4 regions of the Psychrobacillus psychrodurans genome follow, and region 1 is predicted to be linked to each of the others. Evidence: riboswitches for the same ligand, from Rfam matches in the RefSeq annotation. Region 1 holds a riboswitch; each other region holds the start of a gene.
What was found. Region 1 has a riboswitch for lysine ahead of ACQCPR_RS13250 (Na+/H+ antiporter NhaC family protein). Riboswitches for the same ligand answer to the same signal wherever they lie in the genome.
Positions count from the first base shown of each region.

Region 1 (6,111 bases):
AGTGATAAGCAGTTAGCTTGGGAAAATGAAGGAATAGCTGAAATGTCTAGTATTGCTTTCTACAATCCTTTCAGATTAAAAAAGGAATGGTTTATGGAATCCGATTTATCTCATTTTTTTGGAAAAGCATTACTTTCCTTTACTAGTGCAAACTGTGCTATGTTTCCAGCAGGTATCTTCTTAAAGGATCTTCATCAGGGGCCAATTACTGCAAGGGACTTACACCAATGTTTGCCTCACCCGATTAATCCATGTGTTATTACATTAACTGGAGCAGAGCTACTCGAGGTTATTCGTACGGGAAAAAATGAAAAATGGCCAAAACTTGAAGTAAAGGGGTTAGGGTTCAGAGGGAACTATCTTGGAGCAATCCTATATGAACAGCTTCAAGAGCTGGAAGATGGAACAGTGTTAATCAATGAAAAACCACTTGAATTCGAGAAAACCTATACATTGGCAACTTTAGATATGTTTACTTTCGGTTACTTTTTTCCTTCATTAAAGTTCGCTCCAAAACAATACTTTATGCCTGAAATGATTCGTGATATCGTGAAATGGTATGGACAGCAAGAAAAAAATCAATATAAGTCATGAAAGTCCTCCTCCTTACATATGTAGTAATTAGGAGGATTGTTTTTGTTCTATAGAAAGAAAAAAAAACGACTTGCTTTCTTTACTAATCAGCGTAAAATAGCTATTTTTTTAACTGCTTTCTTGTTATCAGTTGGAGGTCTCATCTATTATATTAATGAGCAGTTGACTACTACCTATCTACAATATGCAGAAGTTCAAACGAATAAAATAGCATCTATGGTAATCAATAAAGCGATTAACTCAAGAATTTCCAATACGCTCGATGTAAATGACATAATCGAAGAAGTTCCTTCAGATAGTACCACAATGGTAACTACACGATTTAATACAGAAATAATTAATCGTGTATTGGCTGATACAAATCAATTAGTTCAGGCCCATTTGGAGCAGGCTGAGCAGGGGGACTTTTCAAGCCTACCTTACTTAGATGACATCGAGTACGATAAACAAACGATGGAGGATCAAGGTGGAGTCGTATTTTTCGTGCCAATGGGGCAAGCGACGAATATTCCCCTTATCGGTAATTTAGGCCCGAAAATTCCAATACGTTTTCACGTCATCGGTAATGTACAATCAAATGTAGTACCTTCAATCACCAAATTTGGTATTAACAATGCGTATGTAGAAGTCAATATTCACATTAAAGTAAATGTACAAATAATCGTTCCTCTAGCAAGTAAAATGAGTACAGTTGAACAGAGTATACCTGTTGCAATGGGGATTGTACAAGGCCAGGTTCCTTATATATACACAGGTGGCGATGGTGATGCAGCTCCATCAATAGAAGTTCCACTACCATTACCAGAAAAATAAAAAACCTTAAAATTATAGTATTTACTGATATACTAGTGGAAATGAATAAGAATAGGTAGAGGCCGCATGACTTAAGAGTAGTTTACAGGAGAATGACAACTGTGATTGTAAACGGAAGGAAGTTATGCCGAAATTAGATGCTGATCGTCGAGACAAATCTAGTTGGGGTTATTTTGAACAAAAATAACACTGTCATTTATACACCAGTATAAATGGAGAGCTACAGAGTATAAAATTTATGCTTAAAATTTTAACTAAAAGCCAACCTATATATACATTAGGTTGGCTTTTTATATTTAGGAGGATTTGTTTTGGAAAATACGATATTTTCGATTTTACCGCCATTACTAGCGATTGTAATGGTGCTTGTTACGAAGAGAGTTTTGCTATCATTAGGGGCCGGAATCGTTTCGGCAGCTTTATTAGTAGAAAGCTTTTCGCCAATTGACTCATTAAACATTCTTTGGGATTCCTTTATCACATCGTTTTGGGAAAATGGATTAAATGTGTACAATATCTTTATATTATCTTTCATATTGATGCTAGGCGTAATTACCGCCATTGTCAGCTTATCTGGTGGAAGTACCGCCTTTGCAGCATGGGCTGTTAAACGTATTAAAACAAATCGTGGATCTAAGCTATTAACAGTCTTCTTAGGAATTATTATTTTTGTAGATGATTATTTTAATGCACTTGCTGTTGGACAGATTGCACGTCCAATTACAGATTCTCATCGAGTATCACGTGCAAAGTTAGCTTATTTTATAGACTCTACATCAGCACCAGTTTGTGTAGTTTCTCCAGTTTCTAGCTGGGGAGCATTTCTAATAAGTCAGTTAGGTGTTATTTTCGCTACTTATGCAGTAACAGACTATACACCACTTCAGGCATTTCTGATAATGGCCCCGATGAATTTCTATGTTATTGCTGCTCTTGCAATGGTATTTTTTATAGCATGGACAGACAATGACTTAGGTGAGATGAAAAAACATGAAAAACGTGCAAAAGAAACAGGAGTGCTTTTTGATCCAAATAAATCTAATCCAGGTGATTTACAAGGTAATTTCCCGGAAAATAATTATGGAAAAGTGAATGATTTAATTTTACCGATTGTATCATTAATAGCTGTTACACTAGCTTCAATGTTTTGGACAGGGTACCAGGCTTCAGGAAAAGTGATGAACTTATTTGTTATTTTTGAGAACACAGATGTACCACTTTCTTTATTTGTAGGTGGAATTGTATCGAGTATATTAGCAATACTATTATACACTCGTCAATTCAAACAAAATCCAGAAGCGAATGTTGGATTGCTAGGGAAAGCAGTTATTTCTGGTATTAATTCAATGTTACCGGCTATTGGTATTTTAATATTTGCTTGGGCCCTTTCATTTTTAATTAATGCACTGGGAACTGGTGAGTTTTTAGCTAAAATCGTTACAGAAAATAATATTCCAGTAGGGATAGTCCCATTCTTATTATTTGTTTTAACAGCTTTTATGGCTTTCGCAACTGGTTCATCATGGGGATCATTTGGGATTTTACTGCCAATAGGTGCAAGCATCATTATGGTAGTAGAGCCAGAATTACTACTTCCTGTTTTAGCAGCAGTTTTAGCAGGTGCAGTTTTTGGAGACCATTGTTCGCCTATTTCTGATACAACTATTATGTCTGCAACTGGTGCAGGCGTTAACGTAATTGACCATGTAATGACCCAATTACCTTATGCGATTGTTAGTGCAGTCATTGCTGCAATTGGATATTTAGTACTAGGTCTTACTGGTTCCGTTATCTTCGGATTTATAACGGTAGTCATCATCCTTATCTTATTTTTCTCTATATGGAGTCTCAAAAGTAAAAGAGTAGTTTAGCTAATTTTAAAATTGGAAGTCTCTGTTATTTGTATGGTTGTTTGCAATTAAATAATATGTTACATTGACAACAGTGTAGTTAGTTTATTTAGAATGGGGTCGAGATGAAATGACATCGTGTAAACCAACGAAAACAGAGTACCAAAGAAAACCAGAGTGGCTAAAAATCAAGTTAAATACGAATGATGAATACAAAGGTCTTAAAAAGTTAATGCGTGAAAATAATCTAAATACAGTATGTGAGGAAGCAAAATGTCCAAATATACATGAGTGTTGGGGTTCACGTAGAACTGCTACATTTATGATTTTAGGAGCTATTTGTACACGTGCATGCCGTTTTTGTGCAGTGAAAACCGGACTACCTAATGAGTTGGATTTGGCAGAACCAGAAAGAGTTGCTGATTCGGTTGTTATTATGAATCTAAAACATGTTGTTGTTACAGCAGTTGCTCGAGATGATTTAAAAGATGGTGGATCTGAGGTTTTTGCTGAAACTATCCGTGCGATTCGACGAAAAAATCCTTTCACTTCAATAGAAGTTTTACCTTCTGATATGGGTGGGATTGAGCAGAATATCCGTAATATTATGGATGCAAAACCAGATATTCTTAACCATAATATTGAAACGGTTCGTAGACTTACTCCAAGAGTTCGTGCAAGAGCAAAATACGATCGTTCCCTTGAATTACTGCGTCGAGCAAAAGAAATGCAACCAAGTATTCCGACAAAATCATCGTTAATGCTAGGTTTAGGGGAAACACATGAAGAGATAATAGAAGTGATGGATGACCTTCGTGCTAACAACGTAGATATAATGACGATAGGTCAATACTTACAACCTAGCAAAAAGCATTTACCAGTTCTTAAATACTATACCCCAGCCGAATTTGGAGAATTGCGCAAAATTGCCATGAGCAAAGGATTCTCACATTGTGAAGCTGGTCCACTTGTTAGAAGTAGTTATCACGCAGATGAACAGGTTAACGCTGCGGCTAAGCAAAGACAATTGCAAGGTGAGGAACTTCTAGCTACTCCAAATAGCTAATGGATGGTGATTAAATGATAGTTGCAGAAGGCTTTACTTATGAGATTATAGAAGATTTTCGTGAGGCATTTAAAGAAGAAGCCTTTTTAGATCGTTATAGTGAAATATTAACTAAATACGATTATATTATGGGCGATTGGGGTTATGGTCAGCTTCGTCTTAAAGGTTTTTTTGAGGATCGTAGTCACAAAGCTACATTTGATACGAAAATAGGGACGATGAAAGATTATTTATATGAATACTGTAATTTTGGCTGTGCCTATTTTGTCGTGAAGAAAATAGGAGTAGCACCAAAAGTAGTTTCTGTAGAAGCAATAAAAGAAGTAAACGAAAACCTTGAGCAAGATCAATTATGATCTGCTTAAGGTTTTTTTGTTGTTGGAAGATGTATGGGCGCTTATCTCACATTTATGGGCTATAGCACGAGGCTAAAGGGCCGATATTGCAATTTATGGGCTATCAGCTATTAGCTGATAATTACAAGCTAAGACATAGTTTAAGGGCTTTTTGGGTGTTTTTTAGGGCTATCTGCGAGGCCAAAGTGTAAGGAAACACAAATAGTCTCTTTATTTTAACTTAATAACTCGCGCAAATAATCTCTTAATTCTAGGGCTTCTTCTTCTGATCTATTAAATACATGCTCTAGATAGCCTGGTTCGTCCACATCATCGGGACCGATTATAGCTGCCCGTCCATATTGTATGTCCATCACAAGTACTTTTCCAAAAAAACGAGAGCTTTGGGAAATAGCTAAATCATATCTTTGGGATTCCCCTGTAAAACCTACAAATCGTGTTTTTGTATCCTCTACATCATCGTACAAATAAAATCGTTCCACTAGTGACACTCCTTCCTACCATAGAATTATGGTACTATAGAATAGGAGTATATATCAACTGAGCAACTATTAGGAGGCTTTTCAATGTATTTTGTAGATAGAAAAAAAATTGCTTTAACATTGGCACATATGAACCAGTTGTTAAACATTATAGAGACAAAAAAAGATTGGCAAGCGGATGAAGTATCCAAATTAGCGTTCGAGCGGATTGGTCAAAATATTATTGAATCTGTTATCGATGTAGGTAATTCGATGATCGACGGGTTTATTATGCGTGATCCAGGTGGGTACGATGATATTATCGATATTCTAACAGATGAAAAAGTTATAACAGTTGAAATGGACGGTCCTTTAAAAGAAGTTATAAAATTCAGGAAAATACTTGTTCGTCAATTTTATGCGGTAGATCATAAGAAATTGGAAGAAATTCTGGAAAAAAATTTACAATACTTAAAAGAATTTCCTAAAGCTGTAGAAACATATCTAATAGATGAATTAGGACCAGTTTCAGCTTTTTTACCTGAGGATTCTAATGTTAAATTATAAAGCATATTTTATGGATCTAGATGGGACTGTCTATAGAGGTAAAACTCCAATTCCTGAAGCTGTGGAATTTATACATTATTTACAAAGCAATGAGATCCAGCCTTTTTTTGTTACTAATAACTCTTCTATGACGCAAAAGCAGCTGCAAGAAAAATTAGCTATTATGGATATTCATGTAGATATTGAACATATTATTTCATCTTCCATTGCTGCCGCAAATTATATTAGCGAGTATATACCGCACAAAGAAGTTTTTATGATTGGTGAACTTGGATTAGAAGATGCGCTTAAATCGAGAGGTATTTCCATTACTACAGGTATGGCAGATGTTGTCGTTCTTGGAATTGATCGTGACATTAATTATGAAAAGTTAGCTACTGCCTGTCTTTCAGTAAGAGCTGGAG
Region 1 is NZ_CP189791.1:2,715,792-2,721,902, reverse strand. Features, by position in the region: gene ACQCPR_RS13260 (bifunctional metallophosphatase/5'-nucleotidase) at 1-594, shown strand, start outside; gene yunB (sporulation protein YunB) at 637-1,407, shown strand; lysine riboswitch at 1,456-1,638, shown strand; gene ACQCPR_RS13250 (Na+/H+ antiporter NhaC family protein) at 1,719-3,278, shown strand; gene lipA (lipoyl synthase) at 3,388-4,323, shown strand; gene ACQCPR_RS13240 (YutD family protein) at 4,338-4,679, shown strand; gene ACQCPR_RS13235 (DUF3055 domain-containing protein) at 4,895-5,161, opposite strand; gene ACQCPR_RS13230 (DUF86 domain-containing protein) at 5,246-5,707, shown strand; gene ACQCPR_RS13225 (TIGR01457 family HAD-type hydrolase) at 5,694-6,111, shown strand, end outside.

Region 2 (6,111 bases), 1.2 Mb from region 1:
AGATTAATGATAAACTTTTGTTTCTCGTCCATACCATCTCTTATTTTTGCAATTACGTTATAGGTGGATTGCAGGCTATCCTCCTTGTCATCAAGTATTAATAGGAGACGAAATAGATAAAGGTGATAACTATAATAATTATTTAGTTGTAAAAAATATTGATTTTTATTAGTGTATTTTTGCAAGGATTCTCTTATAAATTTTTTGTCCCTTTTTAAAACTCCCATTTTGTACAGTTCAGATAACGATGCAATAACTTTATTTTCCTTTTCACTGGATACTTGATCTATTTCTATATTTAGTTTTTTAAGTAAAAACGTTATTACTTCGTCACTTGGAATAGTTAAATTATTTTCTATTTTGCTTAAGTAGGATGTAGAGCAGATTCCCTTGGCCAATGTGGTTTGTTTCATACTTTGGTTTAATCTTTCCGATTTTATTATATGACCTATACTACTCATTTTCTTCACCCCTTATGAATTAGTAATGTACTAATTCTTGAAAAAAACAAAATATCCTTTTTCAATCGTTCGACTTGAAACGACTGATACTTGGTAGAAAAGCATAATAAGTAGTAGAAGGGTGTAGAATATAGGGTTTTTACTTATCCAATTTTTATTAAAATATAGTAAAATTTCATTAAATTATGAAATTAGTTTTAGATATGTATTAATAATCTGAGATAGTAGAGCGTGTTTCCCAACTTATAGTTATTCTAAAAATACTAAATATTTAGTATAATATGATAAATATCAATTAATTTAATCCAAGGTGATTTTGGAATTAACTAGATGGATGATTTTCCTCTTCTCGGACAAGTCAGCTCATTAGAATACAATTCGAAGGGGTTTACTCAACAGGTATATCAACGCTTAAGGAATGGTAAAAATTAAAGAAAGGGGGATAACGCATGATTGGCGAGGGAAACATTGTACAACTAATTGGAAACTTTGGATTTCCCATTGTAGTCACTATTTACTTATTGCATCGATTTGAAAATAAAATAGACGCTCTAGAAAATACCATTCACAATATAGCAAATGTTGTTAACAATAGCATAGAAAAAAGAAAGTAACTTGTAACATGGATGAAATTGATATCCTGTTGATTATATAAATTGCTAGAGAAAAAACTCATTTTTAAGAATGGAAGTTAAGCTTATTTTCACTCTGAACCTACGGTTTTCTTTAACGAAAATGACAGAAGTGAAAAGTAATCCATCCCGAGTGGCTAACTCAAAAAATGGATTACTTTTTTCATGTAAATCATAATATAATTTTTTAGTTTATTTTCCACAATTACTCCTACTTTTTGGTTATCCCCCTATTGACGATTTAACTTACCGAATAGTTTACGTAAGCCCACAATCCAAAATTAATTATTCTTATGCAGTAGAAATCTTGTCTTGTTTCAAGAAGGATAGTACCGATAAGTTTATCCATAGGAACTAATTGAATCCAAAACTAGATAGTCCTATCCGAACTCCAGATAAGTAAATAACAACTATGGAAATGTTTATCGATTTGATTCTTTTTAGAAGAATCATTAGCAGTATCTTTACTCTAAAATTGGTATATCTGATCATGTAGCTATTAATCTCAACGTATAAATAGTTTTTTCGAGAGTCAGTTGACAGATAAGTATGTCTAATGTAGACTATGAAACATAATTGAATACGACCTCACTTAGTATAGTGAGGTAGAGGCGCGATATTTAACAGTCCATAGTGGAGTTTGAGAAGCTATGATTCTATGGAGAAGGAAATGTCGCCGAAGTTAGTAATATTTCTCGGTATTACTTGCTGGGTCTGCAGTTAATAATTGCAGGACTGTCCATTATAAACATCCCGGTTTATAATGGTGTGCTATCTCATTTGGGAAAAGTAGAGGATTTGGGCAACTATACATATTGCGACCTGAGTTCATCTCAGGTCTTTTTTTGTACAAGTTGTCTTTTTTTATAGGAACAAACATACACTGATAAAAAGGGAGTAATTAAAATGAAAAAGAGATTAGTATTTATAACGATATTCGCAAGCTTGTTATTATTATTAGCAGCATGTGGAACAGATGCTACTGAAACTTCAGGGTCTTCATCTGATAATAGTAAAGAAGCAGCAGTAGATACATTTACAGTTGGTTTAGAAGCTGGTTATGCACCTTTTAACTGGACACAACTAGATGACTCTAATGGTGGAGTGAAGATTGATGGTAATGCGGAATATGCTGGTGGATATGATGTGGAAATTGCTAAACGAATTGCTGACGGATTAGGAAAAGAACTAGTTATCGTCAAAACAGAATGGGATGGTCTTGTACCATCATTGCAATCAGACAAAATTGATGCAATCATAGCGGGAATGTCACCTACAAAAGAGCGTAAAGAAACAATCGACTTCTCGGAAAACTACTACACCTCTAACTTTGTTATGGTAGTGAAAAAAGGCGGTGCTTTTGAAGGGGCTACTTCGATTCAAGATTTTAGTGGTGCTAAAATTACAGGTCAATTAAATACATCACATTATGGCGTTATCGATCAAATTAAAGATGTGCAAAAACAACCAGCGTCAGATAATTTCGCGGCAATGCGTGTGGCATTAGAGTCGGGAGTTATTGATGGATATGTATCTGAAAGACCAGAAGGAATTAGCGCTTCTTCTGCAAACAAGAACTTTGCAATGGTGGAGTTCACAGAAGGATTTAAAGCAAAGGAAGAAGATACAGCAGTCGCTGTAGGTTTGAAAAAAGGTAGTGACTTAACAGATAAAATTAATGAAATTTTAGCGGAAATATCGGAAGAAGAACGTCAAGAAATTATGGATAAGGCGATTAATAATCAACCAGCTGCAGAATAAAAATGATGTGATACCGGCTGCATCTTTTTGCAGTCGGTTTTTATATGGAAGGAGGGAAATGTATGAGCATTGAATATATTATTTCGATGATTACAAGTAACTGGCCGATGTTCCTTCGTGGAGCAGGAATGACACTACTAATCTCCATAATTGGTACGATTTTTGGAGCAGTTATTGGTTTGCTGGCAGGAGTTATTCGTACAATTCCTACGCCTGAGAGAAAACTAAAACGTATTGTATTAAAAATAGTTAATCTGATTCTTTCTGTTTATATTGAGTTTTTCAGAGGAACACCAATGATTGTACAAGCAATGGTAATATTCTATGGCTCTGCACTAGCTTTTGGAATAGATATGGACCGTACAATGGCAGCAATATTTATCGTTTCGATTAACACGGGTGCTTATATGGCAGAAATAGTACGTGGTGGTGTCATTTCAATTGATAAGGGACAATTCGAGGCAGCACAAGCAATTGGTATGAATCACGTCCAAACAATGTGGAGTGTTGTTTTACCTCAAGTCATCCGAAATATACTGCCAGCAACAGGCAACCAATTTATCATTAATATTAAAGATACATCGGTATTAAATGTGATCGGTGTTACGGAACTATATTTTCAAGCAAAAACAGTTGCAGGAATAAGCTTTAAGTATTTTGAACCGTTCTTTATTGCATGTATTTTATATTTCGTCATGACGTTTACAGTAACATTAATATTACGTTATATAGAAAGAAAACTAGATGGACCAGAAAACTATAGCATGATTGGACAACCACCACCGCAACTTATGTTAACAAAAAGTAATACTAATATAGATTAAACGAAGGAGGAGAAATCTATGCAAAATGTCATCGAAGTTCAACATTTAAGTAAATCCTTCGGAAATCATGAGGTTTTAAAAGATATAGATTTTTCAGTGAACAAAGGAGAGGTTGTTTGCATCATTGGTTCCTCTGGATCGGGAAAGTCTACTTTACTTCGTTGTATAAATTTGTTAGAAAAGCCTAGTGGAGGGCAAATCATTTATCACGGAGAGAATATTTTAGATGAAAAACACGATATCCATGCCTACCGAACAAAGTTAGGAATGGTCTTCCAACAATTTAACTTATTCAACAACCATAACGTGCTGAACAACTGTATGGTTGGACAAGTAAAAGTATTAAAACGTTCTAAAGAAGATGCCGAAAAAATTGCGTTAAAATACTTAAAAGTAGTTGGAATGGATCATTATGTAAACGCTAAACCTAAGCAATTATCGGGTGGTCAAAAGCAACGTGTTGCGATAGCGAGAGCGCTATCGATGGAACCAGATGTTATGTTATTTGATGAGCCAACTTCCGCACTTGATCCAGAAATGGTTGGAGAGGTGCTGAAAGTGATGAAAGAGTTAGCAGGCACGGGACTTACTATGTTAATAGTTACACATGAAATGGAGTTTGCTAAAGAAGTTGCTGATCGAGTTGTTTTTATGGATAAAGGAGTAATTGCTGAGGAAGGAACGCCTGAACAAATCTTTAACAATCCAAAGGAAGATCGAACAAAGGCTTTCTTAAAACGAACATTAAGCTAACAACAGCATGGGGGAATCGATAGGTGAACCTTTTCAATCTGATTAAAAAAGATCAGGAATACTGGCTTGTGGATCAACTAAAAGTATCTTATGTTCCAAACATTGATTACTTAATTGCATTTGATAAATTATTAGCAGAGTGGAAGGAAGAAAAAGTAGCATATTTATCGCTATTAATAGATGAAGAGAATGAGGACTGGATCTTCAAGCGTCGGTTTAAAAAAGTGTCTTCTATTGTAGAATACACAAAGACATTGCAAGGGCCATTTACAAGTTCTGGTAGCTTTCAAGTACAATCTCTTTCCGATAGTCATATGACTGATTTGGCTTTTGCTACATTGTACGATTCATGTAGGAGTGGTTCAGCTAACAAAAATAATATATTTACTATCAATCAAATAATGGAATCACTTGAAAGTGAATTAGGTGTTAAGTGGCGAGACCATTGCTTTATCTTTTCTCAAAATGCAATGAACTACGGTATTAGTATTCCACATATTGAACAAGGGACTACTGATGAGGGAAGAATGTTTTACTTTGGGGTTGTACCAGAACAACGATGCAAAGGATACGGAACGATATTTCATGCTATTTCATTAGAGCTCTTGAAAAATTTCGGTGCGAAGGTATATGTGGGAAGCACAGATACAAGTAACAAGCCCATGAGACGTATTTTTGAGGCTAATGGATGTATATTACGAGATATAAAAGGAATTTACCGAATAGACATAAAAAAGTGGAATTCATAAAATGAGTCCGCTTTTTTTGTTTTAGAAAGAAATACCCGCAGAAGCAGTAACTGACTATCTTATCGTTATCATTTATTCCATTACAAATAGAGTTTTTTCAAAATTATTATAAATAAAGAGGAAACATCGTTGAAATTTAGGATAATCTGCTTCATTATGAAGGGTAGAGAATCTTTTAGAAGTCTAACTAAGAGATAATACATTAGGTGAAGGAAGTAGTTTATGTCCGAGGAAAATATTACACGTTTATATGTGAATAATAAAGAGATTATATTAATCGGAACGGCACATGTTTCAAGACAGAGTGCAGAGCAGGTAAAGGAAGTTATCGATAGAGAGCAACCGGATTCTGTTTGCATTGAATTGGATGAGCAAAGATACCAATCTATTAAAGATAATAATAAGTGGAAACAGACGGATATCTTTAAAGTTATTAAGGATAAGAAAGCTACCCTACTATTAATGAACTTGGCAATTTCTTCTTTCCAAAATCGCATGGCTAAACAGTTTGATATTAAGCCAGGTCAGGAAATGATTCAAGGTATAGCAAGTGCAAAAGAGAATGGAGCAGAGCTTGTATTAGCAGATCGTAATATCCAAACTACTTTTTCACGTATATGGCATAATCTTGGATGGACTGGGAAATCGCAATTACTTACTTCCGTTTTTTTTAGTATTTTCAGTAAGGATACAATATCGGAAGAAGAAATGGAAAATATGAAATCCAAGGATACGTTAAATGCTGTATTAGCTGAGTTTACGGAATCCTTTCCCAAGCTTAAAACACCGTTAATCGATGAGCGTGATCAGTTTTTAGCTCAGAAAATTAAAGAAGCACCAGGGGAGAAAGTTGTAGCTGTATTAGGCGCTGCCCATGTACCTGGTATTACAAAAGAAATTCACAAAGAGCAGGATTTAGTTAAGCTATCAG
Region 2 is NZ_CP189791.1:3,929,421-3,935,531, reverse strand. Features, by position in the region: gene ACQCPR_RS19570 (tetratricopeptide repeat protein) at 1-461, opposite strand, end outside; gene ACQCPR_RS19565 (YvrJ family protein) at 911-1,075, shown strand; lysine riboswitch at 1,692-1,875, shown strand; gene ACQCPR_RS19560 (transporter substrate-binding domain-containing protein) at 2,000-2,854, shown strand; gene ACQCPR_RS19555 (amino acid ABC transporter permease) at 2,917-3,678, shown strand; gene ACQCPR_RS19550 (amino acid ABC transporter ATP-binding protein) at 3,697-4,431, shown strand; gene ACQCPR_RS19545 (hypothetical protein) at 4,455-5,180, shown strand; gene ACQCPR_RS19540 (TraB/GumN family protein) at 5,403-6,111, shown strand, end outside.
Region 2: another riboswitch for lysine. It lies ahead of ACQCPR_RS19560 (transporter substrate-binding domain-containing protein); the one in region 1 lies ahead of ACQCPR_RS13250 (Na+/H+ antiporter NhaC family protein).

Region 3 (6,111 bases), 500 kb from region 1:
CATGAATTATGTCATATAACTCATATGAATCATGATCGATCCTTTTGGAGGCGCGTTGGAAGTATTATGCCAGATTATAAAGACAAGGAAGAGTACTTAGCAAGGCACAGTAATTCGATGTCTCTTTAAGAAACGACCACATTTCCGAAAAATGTGATCGTTTTTTTGCACTTAACAACTTTATCTGGTAGATACATTCGTGTGAATTCAAGCAAACGTGAGTGTTGTGATTTCCATGTTTGTTTCTGACACAGGAGACGTTACAATTTTCATCTTCAATGCATATCTAATTAAATCTTTTAACTGTGCTTATACCCTCCGTGTATCTTAGTTGTTTGCATATTTTATAAAGAGGGGAAAAGTTGTATTGTCCTCTTTGATTAATTTATAGGAGGGAGGAATGGACATGCTATTTTTTGTAAAGGAAATACAGAAAGTAAGTAAAAAAGTGGGGCCGGAGGGACGGAATGCAATGAGATTACAAGATCCTCGCATAAATGGTCAATTGCTGAGGGACCATAAAGCCCGGGAGACAGAAGCTAAGGAATTAGAGAATCGTAGAAATCGCTTATTGAACGGAGATAACTGATATGGATATAAGGCGTTGCTTCACCGAGTAAGGTGTGGCTACGTCTTTTATTTTATCAATATGAATCTATAATATTTGATGATATAAAGTGCAATCTGGAACTATTTAAACTAATTTTAAGAAGTAACAATTTCAACAAAGCAAGTAAAAGTTCTTTATAATGCTCAAGTTGTGTTGAATATTTAGTTATAGATTAAAGTGCCTTCAACTTCCACCAATTTGTTTCTATTCGGTTGATTTCTGAAAAACTTTGCAGGAATGATTGATAGAAAAAGCGAATCTAAAGGAGATAACATAGTAAAAGGAGACGATAAAATGCATACGAATCATTCGATAATAACGATTGAAGCAACTGTACATGCACCGATTGAAAAAGTGTGGGAATATTGGACAGTGCCTGCCCATATAACGAAGTGGAATAATGCTTCTGATGAATGGCATACACCATACGCAGAAAATGATTTAAGAGCCGGTGGGAAATTTGTTTCTAGAATGGAAGCGAAAGATGGAAGCTTTGGTTTTGATTTTGGAGGCATTTATGATGAAGTACGTAACCACGAGTTCATTTCTTATAAATTAGAGGATGGAAGAAAAGTTCAAATCACTTTTATCGCCGAAGAAAACGACACGAAAGTGGTAGAAGTATTTGAAGCTGAAGCAGCTAATCCGATTGAAATGCAGCAAGAAGGATGGCAGGCGATATTAGACAATTTCAAAAGACATGCGGAGCAACAGTAATTTTACATGTATAGAAAAGGTGCTTGGTTCTATTAGTGAACCAAGCAACTTTTCTATACTTTTTTATTGCTGAAAAAAATAGATTTTTGATCACTTCACAGCCTTTAAAATAATCCGATAAACAAGTATAAGGTTATAGAGAGTCAGTTTTCTTATTGTGAGAATGTGTTGATAATCGTAAGTTTATAAAGGGTTTTATAGGAAATAGAGTTTGAGTTGTTAAGAACAGGGGGGGCAAAGTTGAAACTAAAAGGAAAGCTGATTAGTACTTATTTGATAATTACGGTATTCATCTTTGTAGTGGCAGGCGTGTCATTGTTAGCACTTGGTGCTACTAACCAACACTCGAAAGAAATGTATCATAATCGTGTTATACCTTTAACGGTTGTTGTTGAAATGGCAAGCTTAACAGAAAATACGAGGGTACAAATGCTGTCTGCAGTGTTAAATGAAAGTCCTGAAAAGACGCAAACAGCAAAATCGAATATGGAAGAAGTGTCGTTACTCATCGAACAGTACCGGGGGCTAGTACTTGATGAGAATGGAGAAAAAGCCATTACGAAATTTGAAACAGATTGGAATGCATTTACAACTATAGTACAATCGAATATCGGATTAGTTAATGCTGGTAACTATAATGATGCCCTTGTTGGTCTAAGAGCGGGTGAGGAAGCATTTGCGGTTTCTAGAGATAGTTTACTAGTATTAAAAGATAGAAATATCTCCCTTGCGGAGGAACTGAATAATATCAACAAGTCAGCATTTGAAACAAATCGATTCATCGTATTTGTTATTACATTTGTTGCATTGATAGTAGCCATTGTTATTGGTGTTGTTATGGGCAACAAAATTGGAAATCCAACACGTAAAGTAGCAGAAAGACTGGTGGAAATTGCATCTGGTGATTTAACTAAGTCACCATTAATTACGAAGCGAAAAGATGAAATTGGAATATTGGTCAATGCCACAAATGAGATGCAACAAGATTTACAAAATGTTATTTCTGAAATACATTTGGCTTCCAATACATTATCAAGTCAATCTGAGCAATTATCTCAATCAGCAGAACAAGTTAAAGTTGGTAGTGAGCAAATCGCAACCACAATGCATGAGCTTGCAAATGGGGCCGAGACACAGGCGTCCAGTGCATCGGATATTTCTGAAATGATGGATGGTTTTGCACAAGCTATTCAAAGTTCAGACGAGTCGAGCAGAGGTATTGTTGAAGATTCTCACCTTGTGACACTAGGTGCCGAGGATGGACAGAAGTTAATGGAACTATCCGTTAATAAAATGAAAGATATCGATGGAATTGTCAAAGGCTCTGTGGACCGAGTAAAAGGATTAGACGACAAGACGAATGAAATATCAACTCTAGTTGAGGTTATTCAATCTATCGCCGATCAAACAAACTTACTGGCTTTGAATGCAGCAATTGAAGCAGCAAGAGCAGGCGAGCATGGAAAAGGATTTGCAGTTGTAGCGGATGAGGTGAGAAAGCTTGCCGAGCAAGTATCCCATTCAGTTGGAGAAATTACCGATATTGTCGCAACCATACAAAATGAATCTCAATCAGTAGTTACCACTTTAGAAAACGGTTATAAAGAAGTAACAGATGGAACAGAACAGATTCAACGTACTGGTGAAAAATTTAAAGAAATTACAAGTGGTATTCATGCAATGACAGAAAAAGTTGAGCAGATTTCAAAGAATTTAGCACAAGTTAGCGCAAATAGCCAACAGATTAATGCATCTGTTCAAGAAATTGCTTCAGTTTCAGAGGAATCTGCTGCAGGTGTAGAAGAAACAGCTGCGTCTGCTGAGGAATCCGTTGGTTCAATGGAAGAAGTAGTAGCAAGTTCCCAACACTTGGCGACAATTGCTATGAATCTTGCTGATGCAGTTTCTAAATTTAAAACAACTAAAACAGCAGAATAAAAAGTGCCTGGTTCTAATGCAATTCTGAATTGTGTTAAACCAGGCATATTTACTTCTTATGAAAATAATTTAAAAGTTAAATTTGTAAGGCAATAACATAGTGGAATTGAAATCGTGTAAAATGGAGAAGATGTTGGTTATATTGAGAGTTTTATAGGAGGTTAATAAATGGAAAATAATGATATATTAATCAGATTAAGATATGCCCTAGATATTAAAAACAAAGACATGGTAGAGATTTTTAAGCTAGGTGGCATTGAACTTACAAAAGAAGATGTACTTAAAATTCTTACTAAATCAAAAGAAGTTAATGATGATGAAGAAGTAGTGGAAGATGAAAATCATATGAAGTGTAACAACAAGATGTTGGAATCATTTTTGAATGGATTAATCACACATAAAAGAGGTAAACAGGATCCAAAACAAACACAACCTACTAATAATCCAGAGCCTGCAGAGCAGCAGAAGGATCATGTGAATAATATACTCTTGAAGAAACTAAAAGTAGCTTTACAGTTAACAACGGAAGATATGCTGGAAGTATTAGATGATGGTGGGATTATTGTATCTAAAGGTGAACTAGGTGCTATTTTAAGAAAACCAGGGCATCGTAATTATAAGGAATGCGGGGATAATTTTGCGCGCAAATTCCTTAAAGGTTTAGCGGTAAAATATAGAAATTAATAAAGAAGGGCGAATTCATAATTGAGTTCGCTCTTCCTCTTTATCTATAGACAATTGAAAATGCTATAATTTCACGGTTTGTTGCAATGTGGATAATACTTCTTGTAAAGAATTCAGCTCTTCTTTATTCAAAGGAATCATAGGTAAGCGAACACCACCTACAGGAATTCCTTTTAAATTTAATGCCGATTTTACAGGAGTTGGATTTGGTGCTGCAAATAGTGCTTTCATGATAGGTAAAAGACTGCGATGATCCTTAGCAGCTTCTTTTACATTGCCACTATTAAACTTTTCAATCATAGTTTGCATTTCGTTCCCAATAACATGTGATGCTACTGAAATAACTCCTGCTCCACCAATCGATAGTACTGGGATTGTTAACCCGTCATCACCGCTATATAGTGAAAAATCCTCAGGTGTATTTTGAACAATTTCAGTCATTGTATCTAAATTCCCGCCAGCTTCTTTAATAGCTACGATGTTGGGAATATCGGAAAGTCTTACAATGGTTTCTACTGACATATTGACAGCACTCCGACCGGGAATATTATATAACATAATCGGTAAAGATGTAACTGCAGCAATTGCTTGGAAGTGTTGGTACAATCCTTCTTGTGATGGTTTGCTATAATAGGGAACAACAAGCATAATACCATCGACACCTGCATCAGCTGCTTGTCTTGTTAAATCGATGGATGCTTTTGTGTTATAAGAGCCGGTACCAGCAATTACTGGGACTCTACCATTCACAACTTCTACTGTAAATTTAAACAGTTTAACTTTTTCTTCCTCTGTTAATGTCGGAGACTCTCCGGTTGTACCAGATATGACTAAACCATCTGTTCCATTGGCTATTAAATAATTTATTAAGTTCCGTGTAGCTGGAAAATCGATTTCCTCATTATGATCAAAAGGAGTCACCATAGCCGTTAATATTTGTCCAAAATTCATAACTTCTCCACATCCTCTAGTTTTATTATTAAAAATTCAGGGAGAAGGGCGGTATCAATTATGCCTCGACGTAATTACATACAGATATTGAATTACACTAGCGAAATTCAAAATCTATGACATCCGCCGGAGGTATAACTTGACGGTTGTTTAGTCAAGTTATGTAGACGCAAAAAAGCAACAACGAGGGCTCGTTGTTGCAATAGAAATAAAGTAATATTTCCGTGCGTAAGATAGCCCTCCATATAGTCTCCTATATGACAATTCAGTGTTTATTCAACAGCAGAACCAGCTTCAAGAAAAATGAGATTCTTTCAACTTCGGCAAATTCCCCTTTCCACAAATGTCAAAGGATCTCATTATCCTCCAAATGTGTACTGATGGTCTTCGCGCCTCTATCCTTACTTCAAATGTATTTGAAATAAGAGAATATTTAATTATTAAAATAATACATGTTTTTTAATACTAATGCAACAGTTTACCTGTAAAATAAATATAAAGCTATTTAAGGTCAGTATAATTAATAAGTTTCATACGTTAAAACCATACTATTCAAGAGGTGAAAAGGATGTATAAATTATTGTCTCATAATGATTTAGATGGTGTCGGATGTGGCATTTTAGCAAAGCTTGCTTTTGGTGAGCAAGTGAAGGTGCGTTATAATTCGATTTCCTCCCTAAATCGAGAGATTGAATACTTTTTAGAAAATGATGAGCCAGATACATTTTTATTTGTAACTGATTTGACTCCAAATGAAGACAATGAAAAAAGGCTTAATGATTTTTATAATGCAAAAGGAAAGGTCCAACTAATTGATCATCACAAATCTGCCTTACACTTTAATGATTATGAGTGGGGATATATTCTAGTAGAAGATCACGAAGGCAAATTAACTTCAGCTACTTCATTGTTATATGAATATCTTGTAACAAACAAATTGTTGGAACCAACTGCAGCACTCACAGAATTTGTAGAATTAGTTAGACAGTATGATACGTGGGAATGGGAGAAGAATGAGAACCTCCAAGCTCACTCGCTTAACTCACTATTCTATTTAATATCGATGGAAGAATTCGAAGAAAAAATATTAGAGAGACTTCGTACAAGTGATCATTTTGATTTTGATGAATTTGAAAAGAAAATATTGAAAATGGAAGCAGACAAGATTGACCGTTATATTCGTCGAAAGAAAAGAGAGATAGTCCAAGTAA
Region 3 is NZ_CP189791.1:3,220,150-3,226,260, reverse strand. Features, by position in the region: gene ACQCPR_RS15990 (M48 family metallopeptidase) at 1-129, shown strand, start outside; gene ACQCPR_RS15985 (hypothetical protein) at 401-589, shown strand; gene ACQCPR_RS15980 (SRPBCC family protein) at 905-1,327, shown strand; gene ACQCPR_RS15975 (methyl-accepting chemotaxis protein) at 1,568-3,265, shown strand; gene ACQCPR_RS15970 (DUF1456 family protein) at 3,434-3,949, shown strand; gene dapA (4-hydroxy-tetrahydrodipicolinate synthase) at 4,013-4,900, opposite strand; lysine riboswitch at 5,127-5,306, opposite strand; gene ACQCPR_RS15960 (DHH family phosphoesterase) at 5,469-6,111, shown strand, end outside.
Region 3: another riboswitch for lysine. It lies ahead of dapA (4-hydroxy-tetrahydrodipicolinate synthase); the one in region 1 lies ahead of ACQCPR_RS13250 (Na+/H+ antiporter NhaC family protein).

Region 4 (6,111 bases), 250 kb from region 1:
GTGTACACGGTTGATTGGAGCGTAGGGGCGGCGACTCCAGTGGGAACAGTGAGACAGATGAAACAACCCATCGAACGCGTAGCGGAGGGGATGGTTCATCGCTCACCCCACGGAAAGCGTCCGCCCGGAGCGGAAATCGTCAACGGTATATCTATGTTTATGTTCTTACAGGATCGGGCGTTTTGCTCGGTTTTGTTATCGGTTGTTTTCTTTCAAGCTAATATGTAGATGTAGATATTTCTGTCTGTTATAATCATTACATAGTAGACAAAGGAGGAATTTTTAATATGGCAATAGTTCACGGAACAGATCAAACTTTTAATACAGAAATAGAAGAAGGTTTAGTATTAGTAGATTTTTGGGCAACGTGGTGCGGACCTTGTAAAATGATAGCTCCAGTATTAGAAGAAATGGATGCTGAAATGAGCGATAAAGTTAAAATCGTAAAAGTAGACGTTGATGAAAACCAAGCGACTGCAAGTCAATTCGGTATTATGTCTATCCCAACACTAGTATTATTTAAAGATGGCCAACCTGTAGACAAGGCTGTTGGGTTCCAACCAAAAGAAGCATTAGTACAATTAGTAGAAAAAAACGCATAATTCAAAACCGGGTGCTACATAGTACCCGGTTTTTTTAAACAGGTGATAATATGAATAATGATTTGATCGAACAAAAGTGTTCCATCCTACCAGATGAGCCAGGATGTTACTTAATGAAAGACCGACAAGGAACTATTATCTATGTAGGAAAAGCAAAAATATTAAAAAATCGCGTGCGCTCATATTTCAAAGGAGCTCACGACGGGAAAACGCTTCGATTAGTACAAGAAATTGTTGACTTTGAATATATCGTCACTTCATCTGAGGTGGAAGCTTTAATACTCGAGCTCCATCTTATTAAAAAACATGATCCTAAATACAATATTATGTTAAAAGATGATAAAACGTATCCATATATTAAAATTACTGCTGAAAAAGATCCGAGACTGATCATTACAAGACAAGTTAAAAAAGATAAAGGGAAATACTTTGGACCCTATCCGAATTCTCATGCGGCACATGAAACGAAAAAACTACTGGATCGTTTATATCCACTTCGCAAATGTCAAAAAATGCCGAATAGAGTTTGTCTTTACTATCATATGGGTCAGTGCCTAGCTCCATGTGTGAAAAAAATTGAAGCAAATGCTTATGATAAAATCATTCATGAAATTACTAGTTTCCTGAATGGCGGGCATACGCAAGTGAAAAAAGAATTGGTTACGAAGATGAATTCAGCTGCAGAAGCGCTTGAATTTGAGAGAGCAAAAGAGTACCGTGATCAGATTTCACATATTGAACAAGTTATGGAAAAACAAAAAATGACGATGAATGATTTCACAAGCAGAGATATTTTTGGTTTCCATGTGGATAAAGGATGGATGTGTGTTCAAGTATTCTTTATCAGACAAGGGAAGCTTATTGAAAGAGATGTTTCTTTATTTCCAATCTTCCGAGATCCAGAGGAGGAGTTTATAACATTTTTAGGTCAATTTTATGCGAAGTCAGAACATATTAAACCAAAAGAAATTTATGTTCCTATGAGTACGGATATTGACTTGTCTTCAAAACTGTTAGAAATGAAGATTTTCGTACCACAAAGAGGGACGAAGAAAAATCTGGTCGAATTGGCAGAAAAAAATGCTAAAATTGCACTGACGGAGAAATTTCATTTAATCGAAAGACAAGAAGAACGGACGATAGGCGCGATAGAGCAGCTTGGTGATTCGATGAATATTGCACCTCCAATGCGAATTGAAGCTTTTGATAACTCTCATATTCATGGGACTGATGCGGTATCTGCAATGGTTGTTTTTATTGATGGTAGAGCCAGCAAAAAAGATTATCGTAAGTATAAAACTAAAACCGCAGCTAAGCATGATGATTACGGAGCAATGCGCGAAGTTGTACGTAGAAGATATACTCGTGTACTTAAGGAAAACTTGCCACTGCCTGATTTAATTATTATTGATGGAGGAAAAGGGCAAATTGAAGCTGCACGAGAAATTATAGAGGATGAATTGGGGTTAGATATTCCAATTGCAGGTCTTGCAAAGGATGGCAAGCATCAAACTTCTCAGCTTATATATGGAGACCCTTTGGAACTAATACCGATGAAGCGGACGAGTGAAGGTTTTTATTTGCTACAACGTATTCAAGATGAAGTCCATCGTTTTGCTATAACATTCCATAGGCAACAAAGAGGGAAGCATACTATTGCATCATCGCTCGATGGTATAGAAGGAATCGGACCTCAACGGAAAAAGTTATTATTAAAGCATTTTGGTTCCTTAAAGAAAATACAAGCTGCTAGTAAAGAAGAGTTTATGGAAGCGGGTCTTCCTAGTAAGCAAGCAGAGATCATGGTTAATCATTTTCAGAAAAATATATTGTCTTCTGAATAATCATGTGTTATGGTTGAAACAATTTAACTTGACTCAACACAAAAACGACGCAAATACGTGGTTAAAAATTGCTGATTCAAGTTAAGCTTCTGGTGGATGTCATAGATTTTGAAGGAGTTAATGCGTAAACGCAATTCAAAGTCTGGACGCATTTACACCGAGGCGTAATTGAATATTTCACTGTATTTTAAGTGAAGATAGAGGTGCGATTAGACATCAGTACGCAGCAGGAGGAAGGGAAGTTCCTAGAATGGCTGTGGAAAGGGTTTTTCGCCGAAACATAGATTAGCTTTTCCTATTCTATTGTTGGTTCTGCATTTAATAGATGTAGAATTGTCAGAATTTATATTCTGGAGGGCTATCTCACATGGGCAGATTTTTTGGACCGTGTATGAGACAATGCTTTTCACAATATGTGGAAAGCATTTTTTAATCCTTACAGATTAATTAGGGAGCGGATGTTCATGACTAAAATTGTAATGAAATTTGGCGGTACTTCAGTTGAATCAACTGAAAAAATTGAAAATGTTGCTACTCGAGTGAAACGTGAGAAAGATAAAGGACATGATATTGTTGTTGTAGTATCTGCAATGGGTAAAACAACGGATGAATTATCAAACCTTGCTTTTGGATTAGCAGAATCACCATCAAAACGTGAAATGGACATGCTCTTATCCAATGGGGAGCAAGTTACGATGGCTTTACTTTCTATTAGGTTAAATGCAATTGGGATAGATGCCATTTCTCTGACTGGTGCTCAAGCTGGTCTCATAACAGATGATATACATAGAAATGCAAAAATACTGAAACTGGATCCCGCTAAAATTGATAGTTTACTTGATTCAAATAAAGTGGTTATTGTAGCAGGTTTTCAGGGGATATCAGAAGAAGGAGAGATTACAACCCTTGGCAGAGGCGGATCTGATACAACTGCTGTAGCTATTGCTGCTTCTATCAAAGCAGAAATTTGCGATATTTATACGGATGTTGATGGTATTTATACATCAGATCCGCGCTATATCGAGAAGGCTCGAAGGTTGGAACAACTTGAATATGACGAAATGCTAGAACTAGCTAATTTAGGTGCAGGGGTATTGCATCCACGTGCGGTTGAATTCGCTAAAAACTACAAGGTTCCATTACGAGTTCGCCCAAGTTATAAAGATGGAGAAGGAACGATTTTGAAGGAGGAAGTAGATGTGGAAAATAATTTAGTAGTTCGTGGGGTAGCGTTTGAATCCGATATCGTTCGATTAACTATAGAATACGAGGTGCCATTTAACGGATCTTTAGCTTCTATTTTTACTACTTTAGCTGCAAATCATATTAACGTGGATATAATTGTCCAGTCGATAGTTGATGGAGTGAAACCCGCAGTTTCTTTTTCAATTAAAAAGGAATCCTTGGCTGAAACAATTACAGTTTTAGAAACACATAAACAGGAGCTTGGTTTTACTTTCGCAGATTTTGAAGTAGGTCTTTCTAAGGTTTCTATTGTTGGTTCAGGGATGGTATCAAACCCAGGGGTAGCTGCTCAAATGTTTGACCGATTAAGAAAAGAGAATATTCCTGTGAAAATGGTAAGTACATCTGAGATAAAAGTATCAGTTGTCGTACCTCAGCAGCATATGATAGAAGCTGCTAATGCATTACATGACGAATTTGATCTTGCATTAACGCATCAATCAGTACAATAATTTATAGTTTAAAGTACTGTTGAAATTAAACTATCTCAAATAAAATCAAAAAAACAGGTAAAAAGATGCTTGGTTCTTAAAGTTCAAAACCTGTTTCTACCGTTTTCTGCAGACTTTGGACAGACTTATTGCTATATTATTACCGTTTGATTTTTATCACAACGACGCGTAAGCGAGGGAGATAGCTCATCACTCCCCAGTGGAAAGCATCCGCCTGTTTCTGTATCGTTACGCTAACTTTGAAACATGAAAGTGCGTTGAAACGGAAATCAGTAGTATTATTCAATCTTTCAAGCCACATAAACCCTGTGTTTACGGGACACTTTTATATACGCTTATTTATTGAAAAGGGTAACAGGAAAAGTCATTAGCTGACTATCCTGTTACCCTTTAGTTTTAGAATCCCATTTTATTTGTAAAGTAACTAAGCCGTTCTTTTTAACTTCTTCATCGTAGCACTCAGTTAAATAACCAGTAAGCTTCTGTTGTTGTTCAGCTAAAAAACCCGCTTCTAATCGATGACTTCTACTCTGTCCACTTCTAGGTAGATTATATGTACTTAACGTATAGAAAACTGAATCTTTTGTTGTTTTTTCTAAATGCAAAGTGCCCCATCCAGCTTCGTTGAAAAACGTGACGGCTTCTTCCATTGAATAAAGGGGGAATTTGCGAGCTAAATCCTTCCCAGCCCAATATAATATATCTTTTTCATGTTTTCCGAGAATAGAAGTAAGCACATGGTCTCTTATTAACTCATATCCAAAGGAAGTTACATGTGAATGTTCCTTTTCATTCAAGTAGCAACCCTTCTTTCCAAAATCATTATTGCCTATTTATTTTATCATAAAAAAATAGGAATGGGGACCGAATAGATTGTGATTATTTAAACAAATTATTATCCAAAAAAGGTAGAGGAATCCATACGGAAATTCGGAAAGATACCTTGACGCTCTAAAATGATGAGAGTACAATGGATATGTCATAAATACGTAACATGATGATGTGAAAGTTTTGATCACAATTGTTTTTTTGCGATAGTTTTCATTCCTTTCGGTCGGAAATTTGAGGGGGTAATTGTTTTGTCGAATGAGCGCGAATTTTATTGGCGTCGACTGCATTCCTTACTAGGTATTATTCCAGTAGGTCTGTTTTTAGCGCAGCATTTAGTAGTAAACCATTTTGCTACAAGAGGCGAAGAAGCATTTAATAGTGCATCTCACTTCATGGAGAGTCTACCATTTCGATTAATGTTAGAAATCTTCGTAATTTATCTTCCATTAATGTTCCATGCATTTTACGGAATTTATATTGCATTCACTGCAAAAAATAATCCGAAAAACTTTGGTACATTAAGAAACTATTTATTTATTTTACAACGTTTTACTGGAATTTTCCTTGTAGTATTTATCGCATGGCATGTTTTTGAAACACGTTTCCAAGCTGCTATTGGAGCAAAAGAAGTTAACTTTAACATGATGGAAGAGATCTTATCTAATCCGTGGATGTTAGGTTTCTATATCGTAGGTGTAATCTCTGCTACATTCCATTTAGCTAACGGTATTTGGTCATTCCTAGTTAGCTGGGGTATTACACAATCTGCAAGATCACAACAAATTGCAACATATGTAACATTAATTATCTTCTTAGCGTTATCTGTAGTTGGCGTACAAGCTCTTCTAGCATTCGTTTAAGAAACTGTAAAGACGTTCAACTACTATTAAATCGAGGAGTGAGAATAGCATGGCAAAAAGTAAACTGATTGTTGTCGGCGGTGGATTAGCTGGCCTAATGGCAACAATGAAAGCTGCCGAGGATGGCACGCATGTAGATCTATTTTCAATAGTACCTGTTAAACGTTCGCACTCTGTTTGTGCACAAGGCGGTATTAACGGAGCTGTAAATACAAAAGGTGAAGGAGATTCTCCAACAGTACATTTAGATGATACTATTTATGGAGGAGACTTCCTT
Region 4 is NZ_CP189791.1:2,467,686-2,473,796, reverse strand. Features, by position in the region: gene trxA (thioredoxin) at 288-602, shown strand; gene uvrC (excinuclease ABC subunit UvrC) at 653-2,446, shown strand; lysine riboswitch at 2,637-2,815, shown strand; gene ACQCPR_RS11950 (aspartate kinase) at 2,911-4,143, shown strand; gene ACQCPR_RS11945 (YslB family protein) at 4,527-4,940, opposite strand; gene ACQCPR_RS11940 (succinate dehydrogenase cytochrome b558 subunit) at 5,223-5,834, shown strand; gene sdhA (succinate dehydrogenase flavoprotein subunit) at 5,884-6,111, shown strand, end outside.
Region 4: another riboswitch for lysine. It lies ahead of ACQCPR_RS11950 (aspartate kinase); the one in region 1 lies ahead of ACQCPR_RS13250 (Na+/H+ antiporter NhaC family protein).